DNA from 3 places in the Komagataeibacter ossonobensis genome. Region 2 is predicted to be linked to each of the others. Evidence: riboswitches for the same ligand, from Rfam matches in the RefSeq annotation. Region 2 holds a riboswitch; each other region holds the start of a gene.
The links. Region 2 has a riboswitch for cobalamin ahead of AC1RQ9_RS16860 (DUF2147 domain-containing protein). Riboswitches for the same ligand answer to the same signal wherever they lie in the genome.
Positions count from the first base shown of each region.

Region 1: another riboswitch for cobalamin. It lies ahead of AC1RQ9_RS07795 (TonB-dependent receptor plug domain-containing protein); the one in region 2 lies ahead of AC1RQ9_RS16860 (DUF2147 domain-containing protein).
Region 3: another riboswitch for cobalamin. It lies ahead of AC1RQ9_RS09290 (carbohydrate porin); the one in region 2 lies ahead of AC1RQ9_RS16860 (DUF2147 domain-containing protein).

Region 1 covers NZ_JBXAYQ010000009.1:19,634-26,867, forward strand. Annotated here, with positions in the region: gene AC1RQ9_RS07785 (FecCD family ABC transporter permease) at 1-248, opposite strand, end outside; gene AC1RQ9_RS07790 (ABC transporter substrate-binding protein) at 281-1,105, opposite strand; gene AC1RQ9_RS07795 (TonB-dependent receptor plug domain-containing protein) at 1,119-3,218, opposite strand; cobalamin riboswitch at 3,338-3,555, opposite strand; gene AC1RQ9_RS07800 (neutral/alkaline non-lysosomal ceramidase N-terminal domain-containing protein) at 3,613-5,007, opposite strand; gene AC1RQ9_RS07805 (hypothetical protein) at 5,084-5,497, opposite strand; gene AC1RQ9_RS07810 (hypothetical protein) at 6,036-6,275, shown strand; gene AC1RQ9_RS07815 (AMP-binding protein) at 6,698-7,234, opposite strand, start outside.
Region 2 covers NZ_JBXAYQ010000053.1:4,928-9,418, forward strand. Annotated here, with positions in the region: gene AC1RQ9_RS16850 (hypothetical protein) at 231-746, shown strand; gene AC1RQ9_RS16855 (hypothetical protein) at 727-1,212, shown strand; cobalamin riboswitch at 1,406-1,640, shown strand; gene AC1RQ9_RS16860 (DUF2147 domain-containing protein) at 2,027-2,500, shown strand; gene AC1RQ9_RS16865 (aromatic ring-hydroxylating oxygenase subunit alpha) at 2,571-3,659, opposite strand; gene AC1RQ9_RS16870 (uroporphyrinogen decarboxylase/cobalamine-independent methonine synthase family protein) at 3,667-4,491, opposite strand, start outside.
Region 3 covers NZ_JBXAYQ010000013.1:36-7,269, forward strand. Annotated here, with positions in the region: partial or broken gene AC1RQ9_RS09280 (hypothetical protein) at 1-160, opposite strand, end outside; gene AC1RQ9_RS09285 (ribokinase) at 178-1,125, shown strand; cobalamin riboswitch at 1,145-1,370, shown strand; gene AC1RQ9_RS09290 (carbohydrate porin) at 1,515-3,152, shown strand; gene AC1RQ9_RS09295 (hypothetical protein) at 3,413-4,045, shown strand; gene AC1RQ9_RS09300 (peptide deformylase) at 4,069-4,572, shown strand; gene AC1RQ9_RS09305 (response regulator) at 4,721-5,449, opposite strand; gene phoU (phosphate signaling complex protein PhoU) at 5,455-6,159, opposite strand; gene AC1RQ9_RS09315 (TonB-dependent receptor) at 6,333-7,234, shown strand, end outside.

The DNA of each region.
Region 1 (7,234 bases), on a different contig from region 2:
ACCCCCAGAATGCCGGGATCAGCCAGCGGGTTGCGCAGGTACCCCTGCAACACTGCCCCCGACAGGCCCAGCGTCCCCCCTACCATGACGGCAAGAAGCGTGCGCGGCAGGCGCAGCTGCCCGACAATGATCGCGCCTGCGCTCTCCCGCCCCGCCAGCAGGTCCGCCAACGCGTGTGCGAACATGACGCGGGTTTCCCCCCACATGAGCGACGCGCAGGACAGCCCCACCACTCCGGCCAGCAGCATGATGTTCAGTAACAGGGCATTAGGGGCAGGTTTCACCGGATGGTCCCCAGTCTATCGCGGGCGGCACGTAGCATGGCGACACTGTCCAGTGTCTGCGGCAGGCCACACAACCACAGCCGTGCGGGCAGATCCAGATGGTGCGGCCCGGCAAAGGCCCGTTTCAGCGCCGGATGGTCCAGCATGGACTGGGCAAGCGACGTGCCCTGCCCCGAACGGTCCAGCACCAGCAGGTCGGGCGGGCGCGCGATCAGGACTTCCATGGAAAAGCGGGCCGTCCCCTGCCGGTCCATGACGGTTGCATGATTGCGCAGGCCCGCATGGCTCAGGACATCATCGGGCAATGACCCCGCGCGGCTGACGAAACCATTGGCGGCATAGATCGCGGCCGTCGGGCCGGTGGGATCGGGCACGGTGGACAGGGCGGCAAGGCGGCTGGCGAAATCCGCAGCCAGCGCGTGTCCCCGCACGCCCGCGCCAATGGCGTTCGCCACCGCCATGATCTGACCGGGAATATCCGCCAGCGCCTGTGCCGGGGGCAGGACGACAACCCGCGCGCCCCGCTCGCGCGCCGCCTGAATGGCGACGGCCGCCGTATAGCTTTCGCCCAGCACGACATCAGGGTGGGACGCCACGACATTTTCCGCCGTGGGACGCAGGATCGGCACATGCCGCGCCTGTTCACACAGCACGGCATTCCAGCAGTCGCGCGCAAGCGGCGTGACGCCCACGATCTGCCCCGGTCCGGCCAGCAGCAGCAATAACTGGTCGGTGCAGACATTCAGCGACACCACGCGCGGCAGGGGCTGTGCCCGGGCCATCGGGGCACAGGCAAGAAGGCCCGCGACAATGCCCGCCATTACCCGCTTCATGTCAGTAATTCAGCATGAAACCGCCATAACCGGCGCGACCGGGCTGCAGGTAGCCGATCGGCTCCTCGAACTGGCGGTCCAGCAGGTTATCGGCGCGGGCATAGACGGACACATAGCGGTTGATCCTGTAATTGGCGGCCACGTCGATGGTGAAATACCCATGCCCCTTGGCACAGGTGCTGCATGTCTCGCTGCCGATGACCGGCAGGTCGCGCCAGCCGCTGGTATAGAGGATATTGCCTGAAAAGGTCAGGTCGCGGATGGGGGTCCATGTCGTGTTGAAATTGAATTTATGCTGCGGACGCTGCTGCAGTTCGTTGTGGTTCGTCGCATCGCGCGCATGGGTCCAGGTGTAGCTGAGATTGAATTCCAGACTGCGCAGCGCCTTCCAGTTCACGAAGGCTTCCACGCCATACATCCGCGCCTTCGCCACATTGGCGTAGGAATAATTGTAGTCATATGACGAATCAATCGAAAGCGAGGACTGGATCAGGTTCCTGACCCTGTTGTCATACCATGTCGCGCCAAAATTCAGGTGGTCATGCAGCAGTTTCTGCTCCACGCCCGCGTCATAGCCGATCAGCTGTTCGGCCTTCAGGTCCGGGTTGCCCTTTTCGGAATACCCTGTGCCCACCTGGCTTGCGAACAGCTGGTACAGCGACGGGCCATGGAAGCCCGAACCGGCGCTGGCCTTGATGATGGTCCCCGTGCCCGGCACATGGATCGCGGGCGCCACGCGCCATGTCACGTGGTTGCCATAACGCGAATTGGCGTCATAACGGATATTGGCCGCGCCGTACAGGATATGGCGCCAGTTGCCCTGATACTGCCCGTAACCCGCGGTCGTATCCATGCTGGCAGTGGTATTGTACCCACTGTCCCAGATATCGGCGGCTGTATGGCTGGTGTTGAACATGTCATGGAAATGTTCGGCCCCGACCAGCAACTGACCATACTGCCGGAAATTGAACGTGCCGTGCCAGTCCACCTTCAGCCGGCTGGAACGGTAATAGTCAGGGTCGGGATTGAGCGGGCTGCCATAGCTTGTGCCCGTTTCCGTCCAGCGATTACGGTTGGTCATGTAACCAAGGCCAAGCACCTGATCGAACAGGCCGTGGAAGGACACCAGATGCGCCGTGCCGCGCACGATGGCCGCGTTCTGGGTGGTCTGTTCGCGCACACCCCTGTCACCGTACAGATTTTCGCTTTGCAGGTCATACACCGAATAGGAATGATTGTTGTCCTGTATCAGCCGCGCCGTAAGCCCCAGGTCGAAATTGCGGGTGACATCATAACCCAGCCGGATATTGACGCCACGGTTGTCATTGCGGTTGCCTTCATGGCGCTGCTGCTGGTCCGCGCCATAATGGCGTTCGATATAGGACGGAATGTTATGGAACCCGTCCATGCGGTAGTGGGAGAATTCAACATTGTAATGAAAACGCCCTTTGCTGCCCCGCGCACCGAATGTCTGGTTGAACGTGCCGTAGCCACCGCCTTCGATCCGGACGAACGGCCTGAAGCGTCCCTGCCCCTGTGCCGTGGTGATGTCGATGACCCCTGCCATGGCGTCCGCGCCGTACAGGCCGCTCTGCGGGCCGCGCAGGATTTCGATCCGTCCCATGCCGTCGGTCACGAATGTCCCGGCATCAAACATGCCGGTCGAGGAACTGCCGTCGTTTATGTCCATCCCGTCAAGGCGGACCTTGACCTCGTTGGCGTTATTGCCCCGCATGAAAATGGATGACGTGCCGCCCGCCCCACCCGTCTGCACCACGTTCAGGCCCGGCTGGCGCGCAAGGATATCGCTCAGGCCGCGCCGCTGCTGGGTCTGGATCTGCTGTTCGGTAATGATGGTCATGCTGGTGCCGATATCATCGGCCGCCGTGGGCCGGCGGGCGGCACTGACGCTGATCAGTTCAGGCAGGCCTGTATCGCCGGGTGAAACAACGGCTTTCGCTTTCTGGTTCCTGACCCCATACTGCTTGGCAGGCTGCCTTTGTGCTGTGTCCTGCCCGGCAGGGGTATCAGCATGCGCTACCGCCGCCCCCATTGTCATCAATGTGGTGGAAGCAATCAGCAGATTACGGAAAAGGGTCATCGGACTAAGGTCTCGCGGTCACATCATCGTTGCCACGAGAGCGTGCCGCCACACGGTTTCCAATCCGTAGGGAAACCCGTAACGCCACACCGCCGGGACACCCCGCCCGACAGTTCCCGGTCGCAACCATCATGACGGCAGGTCTCCTGGCTCACGGCGTGACATCCTGCACAGCCTTCCCGGAAAACCGCAGTTTCCAGTGGCCCGGACCATGATATCCGGTAATGCAAGGACAGACCGCTTACAGTTGCGGGGACAGCCGGGGCATTGGATCGCAATCCGCACCCCGTTCCCTTTTCATCCCCCCGCAGGGGGAACCGTCGGCATGGTTCTGATCGTGCGGGGCGGCCGTGTCAACCCGGACGGTCCCGCGCCCGACGTCCGCTGGCAGCCGTTAGCGGGCGGCGGCCCGGGCCTGCTGCAGCAATGCCGCGATCCGGGCACAGGCATCTTCCCCCGCCCCCCTGGCAAAGGGGGAACTGCGCGCTTCGTAGGTATGGCGGTCGTAGCTGCGCACATCGGGCATGTATTTGGCCCCGCCATCAACCATCGTCGCCACCATGGTATGCGCAAAGGGCGAATGCGCGCGGATCCGGGCACCAAGGGCTGCGGCCAGTTCCGGTTGCACGCCCACCAGCGCCAGGTCACCGATACGGACCAGCACGACAGGCAGCGAAACCGGTGGCCCGGCAGTATAGGAAAAAGTGGTGACCGGCCCCGTGGCGCGGCCCGTGCGTGGCGAGAACGCCTGTGACGCCACCTGTATGCTTTCACGCCGGATGTCGAGTGTCGGCATATCGGTAGCCCGGATCTTCCCCGCCACATCCACGACCTGTGCGCCAAGGCGTGCGCCCAGAAGGTCAACAATCGCGAACCCGGCATCGTGAATATCCATCCGGCCCGCCCTGCCGCCCGCATTGACGACGGGGCGGTTCGCCTGAAGATAGGGTGCCTGATCGCCCGCCGCCCCGACCATGAACAGGGCGGCCGTGTCGGGACCGTACCGTGCCTCGACATATCGCATGGCCGCACCGGCAAGGTCCGCCGTCATGAGCCTGCCGCCCGTGCTGGTGACCGATCCATCCATGACCGAGGACTGCACGGCAAAATTCATCATGACCGCCAGCGGCCTGCCATCCAGCCGGTCAATGCGCAGCACGCTTACGGTCGGGTCCGTATCACCCGCGTCATCCGCGCCCAGCCACCAGCCATATGGGGTTTGCACGTCACGGTTCACGCTGACCCGGCTTGTCCCCACGTCCGCACCCACACGTGCAGGCTGCATGGATGCATGGGCGCGCGTCGTGGCCTGCCGTGCCGACTGGATGACCGCCTGCCATGCGGCGGCATTGGCCTGTATATCCGTGCCCGGCGGCGTCTGCGCTGCCGCGAATATGTGCGGCGCGGAAAAGGTGTGGCTGGCGCTGACAATGATGTTGGGGGCGGCAATACCCGCAACATCCGTCACGATGGCCTTGATCGCGGTGATCAGATCACCGAAAATGGATGTCAGGTCCACCACGACAATGGCGAGCCGGATTGTCCCGTCTTCCAGCAACACGATGCGCACGGCCAGCGGGTCGTGCTGTCCGGTAAAGCCATCAATGGGAAACTGCCCGGGCGGAAAAACGATATCGGCCCGCCCGCTGCCCGCACGAAACGCCGGCTTTCCGGTCGTGGCGGCACGTACCGGTCCCGCGCCCAGCGCCACAAGGGCGCCAAGGCCCATGGCCGCCATGAAATCCCGTCTTGATGGCACGACCTGGTCCCCTTTTTCATTGCGTTTCATGGGCACGATATCAGTGTGCCCATCTGTAACAAAAAAAGGCCCGGCAATATGCCGGGCCTTTCGGGTAGCAAGTGGATCAGTTGGAGCCGTTGTTCTGGTTCCAGCCACCGTTGCGGTCACCGCCATGCTCACCCCGGCCACCATTCTGGTTGTCGCCACCGCGGCCGCCGCCGTGCTCGCCCCAGCCACCATTCTGGTTGTCGCCACCGCGGTTACCCTGTCCACCAAAGCCGCCGTTCCGGTCGCCACGACCTTCGCCGCCACGTTCATTACCCTGGCCGCCGTTCTGGTCGCCACCACCCTGGAAATCGCCACCCTGGCCGCCACGGTTGCCTTCGCCGCCGCCATGGCGACCACCATGATGACCGTGACCACCACGACCACCATGTTCGCCCTGTTCACCGCCCTGGTTCCAGTCACCGGACTGCGCATGTGCTGCCAGCGGGAGGGAGGCGCCAAGTGCCAGTGCGAAAAGAATTGAACGCTTCATAATATGATATCCTTTAATTCGACCTTTAATATATTATGCCGCATGATCAGGAATGTAAGATTGCATGATGTAATAAACAGTATCAGACAGGCCAGCAGCCGGATAACATTAATTACGATACCGTAACCATACCGGGAAATATTCCATATATTCGTTGTATATTCAGGAATGTAGGAATCTGCATCCAGACATTTACAGATCACGACGCAATCGCCGGCAAAAAAAGAACGAATACTCGGCATGATTATGGGAAATATTTCCTAACATCCTGACCTGTCAGTTCAGGGCAATCCCTATTTCCGGCCTGCCTGATCGCCAGCGCCACCATGGTCGTTGGCCGCAGGCCTGCACGTAGTCAGCCCATATGGCGGAAAATGGCCATTCCCCATTTCCTGTCCGCATCGGGAGATCCTGCCGCCGGATCCGCTGCATGGGCCAGAGGGAATGCAGGACAGGACACCGTATTTTCTGCTGGGCCACAACATACCGCATGTGAATGGCCGCTGCGGGTCCGGCAGGACTGTCCATGTAATCCGTCATGGCTTTCAGCACCAAGACGCCTGCAAGGCGTGTCGTTCCTGCAGGACGTCATATAACCGTTTCATTTCCCGGTATCATCCTGGCATTTTCCCAACCGGTTTTTTTACGGCGCGCCATGCGATGCATCGCTGAAACCCATGGGGGCAAACAGGAAAACCTTCATCAAGAACGTTATCATGATCCGCATGATGCCATACAGACCGGTTTTTCAAGGACCCTTTATAAAAACGCGCATTGACATAAAAAACGCTGCCTGATCGAAAACATGCCCACACCCGGTATTATGGCGGGCTTTACCTGTGGTTACTGCAAATGAATACTGCATCAGGGCACAGGATACGCTTGAACTGTGCCTTGATGAAATCCTGCGCTGCCAGCGCCCAATGGAATTCTCCGGCAGGATTTCCATCTCTTCCCTGCCGAGTGTGAGTGGCGTTTCAATCACCGCTCACTCAGCAAACGCCTGCAAACCCTCGCTCAATGGGCTAACATCACGGTCGGAGACCTCACTTAATCTCCTTACCTATGACAGCCCCAAAACTTTTATTATTTTATCATTTATTTGTTCTAAAGCAGCCTTTCCATCATGGTCATTCCCATTCTTTTATTGGCAGATATTGCGTTTCCGACAGGACAGGCTTCCCTGCCCTGCCGGCACCATCAGGTATCCAATGTCGCAGCCTTACGGGCATGCCCATGAATTGTAAGGGTCTCCCCTTTTGCCAGCACCCCCACGATCAGGGCGGTCTGTCCCGTATTCCATGCCATTGCAAGCAGGATGCCGGGAATGTCCGCGTCGCCCGATGGTGACAGCATGCCCATTGTATAGGACGTCAGACGGCCATACTCCCCTGCTGTATACGTCACGCCGTGGCATCGGCCTGTCCTGCCCGCGGGATAGAGCAGGAACAGCGGGTCATCTTCATACATGGTGTCGGGCGGGTAATCAGGTTCGTACCAGTCCACGACGGCATCATGGCGATGGTCACGTCCCGGCTTCATCATGATTTCCGCATTCCCTGCCGTGACGACCAGCACCAGCCTGACCTGGCTACGGGATCCAGCCCCGTTCAATGCTTTGTCCAGCGTGGCCTTCAGGGGGCGGCTGCCGGTATTGTCGCCGGTTCCATCCGCTGTCAGCACGGCAACCGCACCGCAATCAGCCAGCCGTTCGCTCAGCGCTGGCGCACCCAGCGC
Region 2 (4,491 bases):
GGCGGGACCGACCGGTGGCAGGAGATCAGCTATGACGCGTTCTTTCGCGTATCGATATATCTATCAAGCCTCCATATGTATGCGGATCGTTAGCCTGTGCTTGAATGAATCCCGGCTTCGTAAGGCAACCTTAGCAACAGACCTCGCGGCCTGCGGCTTATAATTCGCATGTACTTTCCTGACCCCAGGACACAGGTACCTACGTTTTATTCTGATAAAAAGAAATATCCATGAACACAGATATGAGCATGGTACCCCCTTCCATTGCGTCGCGCCTAATGGCGACCATTACGGAGCCAGAGCCGGTTGTTGCAATTCGGATGCTTATTGCGGCCTGTCTGGATCAATCCTCGTCCCTTCGCCTGCGGCTGCCAGAGGTAAAACAGCTTTTCGCCCGCTTTATAGCCGCCATTATGCGTGAAAGGACAGATGCTCTGGAGGCTATTGCCAGCTCGGTGGAAAAACAGATCACCGCGCTGTCTTTTCGTCCGTTTACGCCGCGACAGGTTCGACGGATTCTGGGGATCACCAACCAGGAGCGTCTTTTCTGGACACGAGACGGGCGCCTGCACCAGACAGGAACAATCCTGAACAATCAGCGCGGCCAGAAATTCAGAGTTCCTGTATATTGTGCCGAGAGAATTGGATGGCTCAGTCAGAACCCAGACATGATCGCGGCATGGCGTGACGAGGATGCTCGCATCCTGACTCAAGAAGGCCTGTCCGATGCAGATCTTTCCAGTTAATCCGCTCCGATTCCCGGTGAAACGAAAAATGGCCTCTCCCGTCCCTTCGCCTGATTTTATTCTCATACAACAGCGGCGACGTCAGCGTTCTGTCTCGGTATCCCGCCTTATGGAATCCGCACCTCTGCGGGAAGATGTAATTCAGGCAATAGCCAAGACTGAACTCCCTGCCCCCAATCCGGAAGACCGCATTCGTGCGGATGGATTTGAAACATTCCTACGTCTGGTACCTTCCGCTGGCCGATTACCCGCTGCGCCGAAGGCGCGGGGCGACTATCTTGAGGAACTGTTTTCGCCCCTGCTATTAGAAGCTCTCGCCTATGTGGATACAGCCCGCGATTTATCGGACACGCACGGGGTCGAGGCGCTCATGGCCTTGCTTCAGGCCTATATTTCCGCGCAATGGACAATTGGCGCGCGTGACGCCGCCATGCACTTGTATAGCGCATCAAGCCCGAACGCCTGATTGACAACATAGTGGCTAACGCGCGGGCGCGTATCCCCGCCCGCGTGTTTCGAAGATGAAGACACTGAGTGACCTACACTTATTGGATCGGAGCGACAAGTTTGATTGGCATCAACAAGCTCTTCGTTCCATGCAGGCCGGCATCGCGTTTCGAGGAATTGGGCGTTCCTCTCACTTCGCGCATAATGGAATGAGACCCTTGATTGATGATGGCCCCGCGCGAGCGGGTTAAAAGGGAACGCTGTAACGCTCTGGCTGGACAATTCTGTTCCGGGAGCCAGTCAGCGGCTGCTCCCGCAACTGTATGCGGTATGCCACCAGTTCGTTCACCTGCGGGTGAGCCACTGTTTCCCTTGGGGAATGGGAAGGCATGAACTGGCTGGCCATGATCCGTGAGCCAGGAGACCTGCCATCGTCTGCAAACCACGTCGTCGGGCGGGATGCACCGAAGGCAGGAGATTTCCCATGCGTCATGGGAAGACCAATGCGGCCGATCAATGCCCCCCATGTTTCCTGTTTCTGGCGGAAACATCGTGATGCAGCATCGCGGGACCGGCGCGTTTCTGACAACCGGCACGGGACGCCCGCATGTTGCTGAAGACCCTTACTGGGCCCTTCAAGCCGGTGCAGCAATGGGCAGCAGGCGCGACAAGGCTATCATGGAAAACGTCCATGGCGTAGATAGCACCCTCGCCGCTCATTCCCATGGCGCGCATCTCGGGGCATCAATCATGCGCTTTTCGATCCGAATTCCCCGATAGATCCGCCGATGTCCCATAATTTTAGTCATGTACGAAGCGACGAAAGACACATCATGAATATTGCGCAAAAAGCAACCTGTGTCTCGCTAATACTCAGTATCATGATTGGAGGGGCTGCTGTTCACGCACAAGTTCCTCCAGCGACAACAGTTCCGCCCGCCGTTCTGGGGCAATGGGTCACCAGAAATCACAAGGGTGTTTTCGAGATCACACGGTGTGGCGACCATCTGTGTGGAAAGCTGGTTGGCCTGAACTATAGTGATGACATCCCACGCGACCAGACGGGCCGTTCGGAATGTGGGTTGCCCATGCTGCGGGACTTCGTGCCGGATCCGGATCAACCAGACCGGTGGAACGGGTCCATTCTCGACCCCAATACCAATCATGTGTATCAAGCGCGCATGTGGGTTAACCAGTCCGGACAACTCAAGTTACGGGGCTATCTCGGGATTCCGATGTTCGGACAGACACAGACATGGCTTCCTTATAGCGGTCATATCGGCCCGAACTGCAAAATGAGCACCTGATCTGCGTGGTGCCTGGTCAGGAGAAGATGCCCATGCGCCTTGAGACGGGGCATGGGCATCTATCAGTTTATTATCCTACGTCTTTCTGGGACGGCATACCATTCTGGATAAGCAGTTGGCGCAGCGCCATGATAACTGGAAAGACCTCCTGATTCCGGTCGCCGTCCTGCTCCCGCCAGGCCTGCTGCTCCAGTTCAACAATTTCGCGATCTTCTGTGAAAACACGCTCCGTAAAGGCGATCAGCAGCGGCCACGCCAGATCCAGTAAAAATGGTATTTTCAACCTGCGTATGGAGAGCAGGCCAAATACCCGGTTGATCAATTCTTCCCGGTCCTGTGGCACATATGCAATCCACAGTTCCATGACCGGTTCATCAATCCCCTCCGTCTCGATCCGCAATGTCTGATAGGGATACTGCGTGCGGATGGTCATGACATCCCGATAGGCAAAATCCCGGCCATCCTTGCGACGCTGCCCGTAAATCAGAGCCTCGCTCAGCGGCTGCCTGCCAGACGTGCGGGCAAAGGTATAGCGGGCCTCCACAAAATCCTCTCCCCGATCCATGCCTAGAAACCGTGGTTTCATGCCTCCGACCAGTCGGCTGTGCAGGATCTGGTGGTTCATGTCCATCAGGTTTTCATGCATGAAGCTGTAGTGACATTGCACGACTTTTCCAAACCGGCGGGTACGGTAATGGGGGTCACGGACACGCGGAAAGTCCGGCAGCGCAATGCTATCGGATTTTTCCAGATCCCCCATGAACACAAAGATGAGGCCATCCTTCTCCCGGCATGCCCATGTCCGCAGTCGTGGCGGTTCATTTTCCAGCTTCATGCCGGGGGAAAAACACTGGCCACGCCGACTGTATTTCAGTCCATGGTATGCACAGCGAATGAAATCTCCACACACTTCTCCCTTGCTGAGTGGTAACTGCCGGTGGGGGCAAACATCATCCAGCGCAAAGATGGCCCCGGCCTCGGGCCTGACCACCACGATGGGTTGCCCCGCGTACCGTACGCCAATTGTCCTGCCCCGACGAAGTTCACGCGACCATGCAACCGGATACCAGAAATCCGGATTGCTGCGGACACGACGGATATCCGGATGTGGCGAAGCAGCCCCATCCGGGATGGCTGCTTCCGATGTATTTCCTGTCATGATATTTTCAATGTCTCACGCTGTTATCAGCGCATGGGACAAAACGGATATCATTTTCGCAAAAGTCGCGGATGGATGCGCTGCGACGTGCTATCGTGCGTCGGCTGGCCACGGCCACGATTTCGGACATTTTTTGCGGCAGGACGTTCGTAATGTCCGGATCGGTCAGGGCATTGCTGTCACTTAACGCACCCGATGGCGCGATCATGAGACGATCCGGCCGATGCGAACGCAGCGTCTGTTCCACGATGCCGTGCGCCATGCCGATGTGGGTAGGCGCCGCGCTGCAGCTATCGACCAGCCCCAGCGAGAGCCAGCGATACGCCGGGAAATGCTGCAGGACATACGGGAAATCGCGATAGCCATGCACAACGTCCACATGCAGGCCGCCAAAAGGTAGCTGCAGCACAAAAGGAAGATGTCGCCCGAAGCCCCCGCCGCCCCCGACCAGAACAAGTGACGTGGCCCTTGATGCTTCACTGAGGACATGCCAAGCAACGTCCATATGGGTCAGCGTGGCTGCGGGCAGGCCAGGATGGGCAAGGATTGGCTCATCAATCTGGATCCAGAAGCATCCCGCGTTGTTCAGTTGTTCGAAGCATTCAATATAGGCGGGTAGCAGGCGCATCAGTCCCTGGCCGACACTGTCTCCCTTTGTCATGCCGCATAACGCAAGGAAACTGACCGGCCCCAGCAGAACAGGCCGGGTGCTGATACCCAGTTGTTCCGCTGCAAGAAATGCGTCGCGGGGCCAGTTGCGCGCAAGATGGAACGCCTGCCCCGGTCTGAGGATGGGCTTTCTGTAATTGCCGTGCATCGGATCACAGGCTGT
Region 3 (7,234 bases), on a different contig from region 2:
GCGTTAATTCCCAACAGGCCCCAAAAGGCGGCGTTCCTTGAAGCTTTTTGAAATGAGCTTCACCAAAAACTTCTTTATGATGAGCCATGACCTTCAGGACCGGGTGCCTGTATGATTGCGGGGCGGAGTGGTAAAATGCACCTTGCGTGCCCATTTTCACTGCCCGAGGTCTCCTCCATGCCTACACCCCATATTGCCGTCATTGGCAGCACCAATATCGATTTTGTCGTGCATGTCGCCCGTTTTGCGCGACCGGGTGAAACGCTGCATGTCCATTCCTCCACTACCGGGCTGGGCGGCAAGGGGGCCAATCAGGCGATCGCGGTGGCGAAGCTGGAGCAGGACGTGGCGCTGGCGGGCTGGACGGGCAAGGACATGCTGGCGGATATGGCGCGCACCACGCTGGAACAGGCAGGTGTCGATACACGCTGGCTTATGGAAGACCCGGCGGCGGACACCGGCCGGGCCTTCATCACCATCGACCACGCAGGCGAAAACCAGATCCTTGTCGATGGCGGGGCGAACATGCGCCACGGGGCAGAGGCCACGTCCCTTCTCGCCCCTGTTCTGGATCACGCAACATTGGTGATGATGCAGATGGAAATGCCCCCTGCACTGGTGCTGGCAATTGCCCGACTGGCCCGCGCACGCGCCATTCCGGTCATGCTGGACCCCGCACCGGTTCCCGTGGATGGCCTGCCGGAAGATCTGTACGCGCTGACGGATATCCTGACCCCCAATGAACGCGAGACCCGTGACCTGACGGGTATCGAACCCACTGATGAAGCAACTGCCCTGCAGGCGGCCCGCATCCTGCACGCACGCGGCACACGCACGGCCATCATCAAGCTGGGGCATCGCGGCGTGGCGTATTCCGCACCGGATGGGCAGGGGTTCGTCCCACCCTTCCGTGTCCGGGCGGTTGATACGGTGGCGGCAGGGGACTGTTTCAATGCAGGACTGGCCTGCGCGCTGGCGCGCGGGGCGGCAATTGGGGAAGCCGTGCGCTTTGCCGCTGCCTGCGGCGCATTGGCCACCACCCGCCCCGGTGCTGCACAGGCCGCACCGGACATGGGGGAAGTCGCAGCCCTGCTGGACCAGCACCCCCCGGCCGACCTTGTCTAATGGACTGTAAACGCTATAGTCCGGATTACAAGTCAGCGGTCCCGTGCAAACGGGTGAAAAAGGGAATGTCGTAAACCCCGGCGGGATGCCACATCCGGGGGTAAAGTCGGCAGCTGTACCCGCAACTGTAAACGGAGAGTGCTTCATCTGGCGCCGTCACACGGCACCCACTGGCCCCGGCCGGGAAGGGAGATGGAATGCAGTGACCCGTAAGCCAGGAGACCTGCCGTTGTCCTTAACAATATCGCCGGGCGGGCTGACCGGAGATGGACACGAGACATGTACAAGACCAGCTGACATCCCGTCCCCCCACGCCAGCAGCAACCCGTTACAACGGGCCGCTTTTTCCGGACCCTCATGGCCGGACCCATCCTGACGGGATGTTTTTCATGAAAATCCTTTTCACCCCTGCAGCACGCCATGGCTGCACGCGTACCCTTCTCCTCTCCTGCAGCCTGATCGGCATCACAGGCATCAGCATCCATGCGCAGGCCCAGACACAGATCGCGCAGGATCGCGCCCGCCTGGGCAATTCCACCCCGTTGATCCAGCAGATCGACCCGGCCACGGTGCGGGATTCCGAACGCGCGCAGGCCGATACGGAAGAACAGGCCGCGGTCGCCGCGGGCGGCGAGGACAGGCTGGACACCAGCGGCAACCTGCTGGGCAACATGTGGGGCGCGCGGCCGTGGCTGTACAGACACGGCATCACCTTCGACATCCAGGAAGTCGATGAGGTCTGGGGCAACGGCACCGGCGGCACGCCCAGCACCAATGGCGACGGTCAGGGTTCGGGCACAGGCCCCGCCTATGACGGCGTCACCATGCCGACGCTGACCATCGATACCGAAAAGCTGTTCGGGCTGAAGGGCGGGCTGTTCAATGTCAGCGCGCTGCAGACGCGCGGGCGCTCGATCTCGCAGGATCACCTGAACAACTTCAACCCCATCAGCGGGTTCGAGGCCGACCGCTCCACCCGCCTGTTCGAACTGTGGTACCAGCAGTCCTTCCTCAAGGGAAAGCTGGACGTGAAGATCGGGCAACAGGACCTGGATACCGAATTCCTGGTCAGTGATTACGCATCGCTTTACCTGAACGCCAATTTCGGCTGGCCCATGGCCCCTTCGGTCAATTTGTATGGTGGCGGGCCGTCATGGCCGCTGTCCTCGCCCGCCATCCGCATCCGCTACCGCCCCAGCGAGAAATTCACCTTCATGTTCGCAGCCGCCGACGACAACCCGCCGGGCAACCGCTACAACTCCCTGCCCATCCAGCAGGCCACCGGATCGAACAGCGGCTTCAGTTCCGATCCCACCAGCCAGACCTATGACGGCGCCAACGGCACGAATTTCAACATGGGCACCGGCGCGCTGCTGATCACCGAACTGCAATACGCGCTCAACCCCCAGCCTGCCGACATGTCCAACGTGACCAGGAACCCCGGCCTGCCGGGGGTGTACAAGCTGGGTGGCTATTACGATACCGCGAAGTTCGCCGACTACCGCTACAACCAGCGTGGCGGTTCACTGGGGGCGGCCACGCTGAATGCCAGTGCCACACAGGCCGACCTGACCCCGCGATGGGACCGGGGCAACTGGATGGTCTATGGCATCATCGACCAGATGATCTGGCGGCCCTCGCTGACATCACCGCGCTCGCTGGGTGTATTCGTGCGCGCCACGGGTAATGGGGGCGACCGCAACATGATCAGCTTCGCCATCGACGCGGGCCTGAACCTGAAGGCCCCGTTCAGGGGGCGTGACAACGACACGATCGGCCTGGGCTGGGGCATTGGCCGCGCCAGTTCGGGGCAGCGCCAGTTTGACCGCGACAGCCATTCGCTGGTGCAGGGCAATGAAAACCACCTTGAACTGACCTATCAGGCGCAGGTCACGCCGTGGCTGGTGATGCAGCCCGATTTCCAGTACGTCTGGCACCCCGCGGGCGGCGGCGCCGACCCGTCCTTCCCCTACCGCCGCACCGGCGATGAGGCGATCTTCGGCCTGCACAGCAATATTACATTCTGATGGGCGGGCATATTCCGGCCGATGCGGATACGCCATGCCACGGGCCGGGCACGACGCCCGTCCTGCTGGTAGTGGTACTGCTGCTATTCGCATGCGCGGCCCATAATCCGCGCGTTCCCGCTACGGGAAGGACAAGAGGAGACAAAAGCACAGGGCGGAATTGAAAATTTACATTGTTGTGAGGAACGGGCCCCTTCTATACGCCTGAATACATAGGCACATGGCCGGATCCCGTGCCGCATTGCAAAAGGAAAAAACCGTTGCGCCGTCTTGTTGCTTTATGTCTTCCGCTTGGTATGGCCGCCTGCGCGCAGCACGCCCCCCGTCCCATGGTAAATTACTGCCAGCAGCCTGCTGTTGAATCCGCAGTGGTCGCCATTGCCAACCAGGGCGCGCCCAATGCATCCTCGGCCGTCGGTTTCGAAGGCGGGACGATCAAGAGCGCGATCTATAACGACCATATACAGGTCATGGCCTGCCACGGCAGTCTGGTGCGCAAGGATGGCACGCGGCAGGATGGCATCGCCGTTGCCCGCCTGCCGCACATGCGCACGGGATGGAAGGAAATCTGGGGCACCAGTGCGGCCAGCCACCAGTGGATATCGGATGCGGACATAGAAAAAAACAAGCAGAACCGGTACGCGGACTATTACGAACACACGCCACAGGCATGCAAACCCTATGCGCATGACCTGTTCTACGGCACGCAGAAATCGGACAAGGACACCGAACACCTGCGCGAGACACTGTATGACTGCCTGGCGGACCATGACGTCAAGCCACTGCGTCCCGTATCAGGCGTGGACCATACCTACAGCCCGTTCGGCATGAACTTCTACATCCCGTATTATACCAACCTGAACGCGGACGATAACGGTCCCTTCCTGTACTGATCGCAAAGCGGAACCCAGCCTGCATGGCCATCCTGCCGATTGTCCGCTTTCCCCATCCCTGTCTGGAACAGGTGGCGGAAGCTGTTGATGCGACTGCACCCGCAACCGCGCAACTGGCGCGCGACCTGCTGGAGACCATGCATGCGGCCCCGGGAATCGGGATCACCGCGTGTCATGTGGGCATTGCGCAACGGCTGGTGGTGATTGACCTGCCGGATGGGGATGGGCCGCATGTCTATGCCAATCCCGAAATCATCTGGCAGTCGGCGGAAACATCCACACAGGAAGAAGGTAGCGTGTCCATGCCCGGCATCCACGCGCCCGTCACCCGTCCCGCACGGGTAAAGGTGCGCCATACCCGCGCTGACGGTCAGGATGTGGAAGAGGACGCCGATGGCCTGCTGGCCACCTGCCTGCAACATGAAATCGACCAGATCAACGGCATTTTCTGGCTGAAACGCCTGTCACGCCTGCGGCGCGAACGGGCGTTGAAGCGTTATGCCAAGCTGGGACGCGACAGCAGATAACTTAAAAAATCATAGAAAGTTTTTGGTGAAGCTTTTTGCAAAAGCTTCAAAAGAACGCCGCCTTTTTGAAAAAAGGCAGCACCCAAAAACTTTTATTGTTTTTTATCAATTGGTTGTTTTCAAACAGTCTCTTATCAATGGCGGCCCGTCAGGCCACCTTGCCATCATCCAACATATAACCACTGGAACGCACGGTGCGGATCAGGTCCGCCCCACCCGTGGCGTTCAGCGCAAGGCGCAGCCTGCGGATGTGGACATCCACCGTACGTTCTTCCACATGGATACGGTCATCCCACGCGGCAGCCAGTATTTCGGCGCGCGAAAACACCCGGCGCGGATTGCGCAGCAGGTGCAGCAGGATACGGTATTCCGTCGGCCCAAGGGCAAGCGGTGTCCCCGCACGGCTGACCCTGCGCCCGGCATGATCCAGCGTTATGTCGGCAAAGGTCAGCACGTCCTCGGCCTGTGCCGCCGCAGGGGCGGCCGCCCGCCCCGCGCTACGCCGCATGACGGCGCGTACGCGCGCATGTAGCACATCCATTCCGCACGGCTTGACCAGATAATCATCCGCCCCGGTATCCAGCGCGTGGACGGAATCCTGTTCCTCGCCGCGCGCGGTCAGCATGATGATCGGCAGGTACCGCGTGGCTGTTGCCATGCGCAGCCTGCGGCACAGGTCAACCCCGGACAGGCCCGGCATCATCCAGTCCAGCAGGACAAGGTCGGGCTTCCACTCGCTCACCTCACGCAGGGCGTCCAGACCGTTATCCACCGGCATGACAAGGTGGCCTGCCGCCTCAAGGTTGTAAGACAGCATGACCGACAGGGCAGGGTCATCTTCTGCGACAAGGATGCGCAGCGGGCGATCTTCAAGCAAGGACGTTAACCCCCCTGTCCTGAAAACCCGCCACGGGGACGGACAACCGGCAGGATCTCACCCGTCGCGGTGTAATAGACGCGTTCGGCGATATTGGTGGCATGGTCGCCAATCCGTTCAAGGTTCTTGGCGATGAACAGCAGGTGCGTGCACGGCCCGATATTGCGCGGATCTTCCATCATGTAGGTAACCAGTTCGCGGAACATGGCGTTATACAGTTCGTCCACCGCCGTGTCGGACTGCCAGACTTCACGGGCCAGATCAGCGTTGCGCTGGCTCATGGCGTCGATCGCGCGGCGCAGGTTGTCCTGCACCAGCCGCCCCATGCCACGCAGGCCGCTGAGCGAGATGCGCGCCGTCACCAGTTCCGTACGCAGCGACCGGCGCGCGATGGAAGCGGCGCAGTCACCAATGCGTTCCATATCACCCGTGATCTTGAGTGCGGAGACCACTTCACGCAGGTCGCCCGCCACGGGGGAACGCAGGGCAAGGATGCGGATGACCATCGCCTCCACATCGCGTTCCAGCTTATCGACCTGCGGATCGAGATCGGCTGCGACACCGGCGGCGTTTTCATCACGGTCGGCAATGGCGGCGACAGCCTGCGATGTCTGCTGTTCAACCAGTCCGCCCATCCGCGCCATCATGGAACGAAGCTGTTCCAGTTCCTGTTCATAACTGCTGACGATATGTGCCGATTCCTGTCCCACCCGCGAGAACCTTCCTGCCTGCCCGCACAATTATACGGGATATGCCCGATAACAGGGCGTATGATACGTCACACGGATATAATATATCCGTCCCGAATTTGTTCAAGACGATGTCATACCCCATGGGGATGGCCCAAAATAATGAAATAAAAAGATTTCTTCAGGAACGTTCCATGCCCCGTGCCCCTCGCCCCCCAATCCTGCCTGATCCGGCCCCCGTTTCCTGCCGGCGGATGCTGACCGTAGCACTGGGCACGATGCTGGGCATGGGGCCGGGCATGGCGTCGGGGAATGACAACACGCCTGCCACAACACCCGCCACGACACGGACCACCACGCCCGCGCATCTTCCCGCAGTACCCACGGAAACCATGACCGTGACCAGCCAGCACGTGGTGGGCACCCAGCCCGGCGGCGGCCTGATCCGGGTGGAAGACGCGCCGAAATCCGTCAGCACCATCGGCACCGATTTCATGCGCAAGCAGGCGCCCAGTGCGACGGCGTTCGACATGGTCAGCCTGCTGCCTGGGGCCAATGTCTCCTCCTCCGACGCGCTGGGGTTTTCGCCCCAGACCAACATCACGGTGCGGGGACTGAGTGGGGATTCGCTTGGTTACATCCTGGAGGGCATGCCGCTTAATGATATCGCCTATTACAACGGCTATCCGGGGCAGTTCGCGGATACGGAAAATTACCAGAGTGTCTCCCTGCAGCAGGGATCGGCCGACCTTGATGCCCCCGTCCTGAACGCGGCGGGGGGACTGATGGACATGTCCTTTCGCGATCCCGCCATGAAGGCCGGGGGCTATGCGGATGTCTCGTACGGGTCATACAACACCAACCGGCAGTTTTTGCGGCTGGAAACCGGGCAGATCGGGCATACCGGCCTGCGCGGCTTCGTGTCCTATTCCCATGGCTATACCGATAACTGGCGCGGGCCGGGCCATGATGAACGCCAGCACATCGATTTCAAATTCCTGCGCGAATGGGGGGCGGGCAACCGGGTCTCCCTGATCGGGACATGGAATACGATGGTCGCCAGCTACTACCCGCCGGTGGACAAGGCGGACTGGCA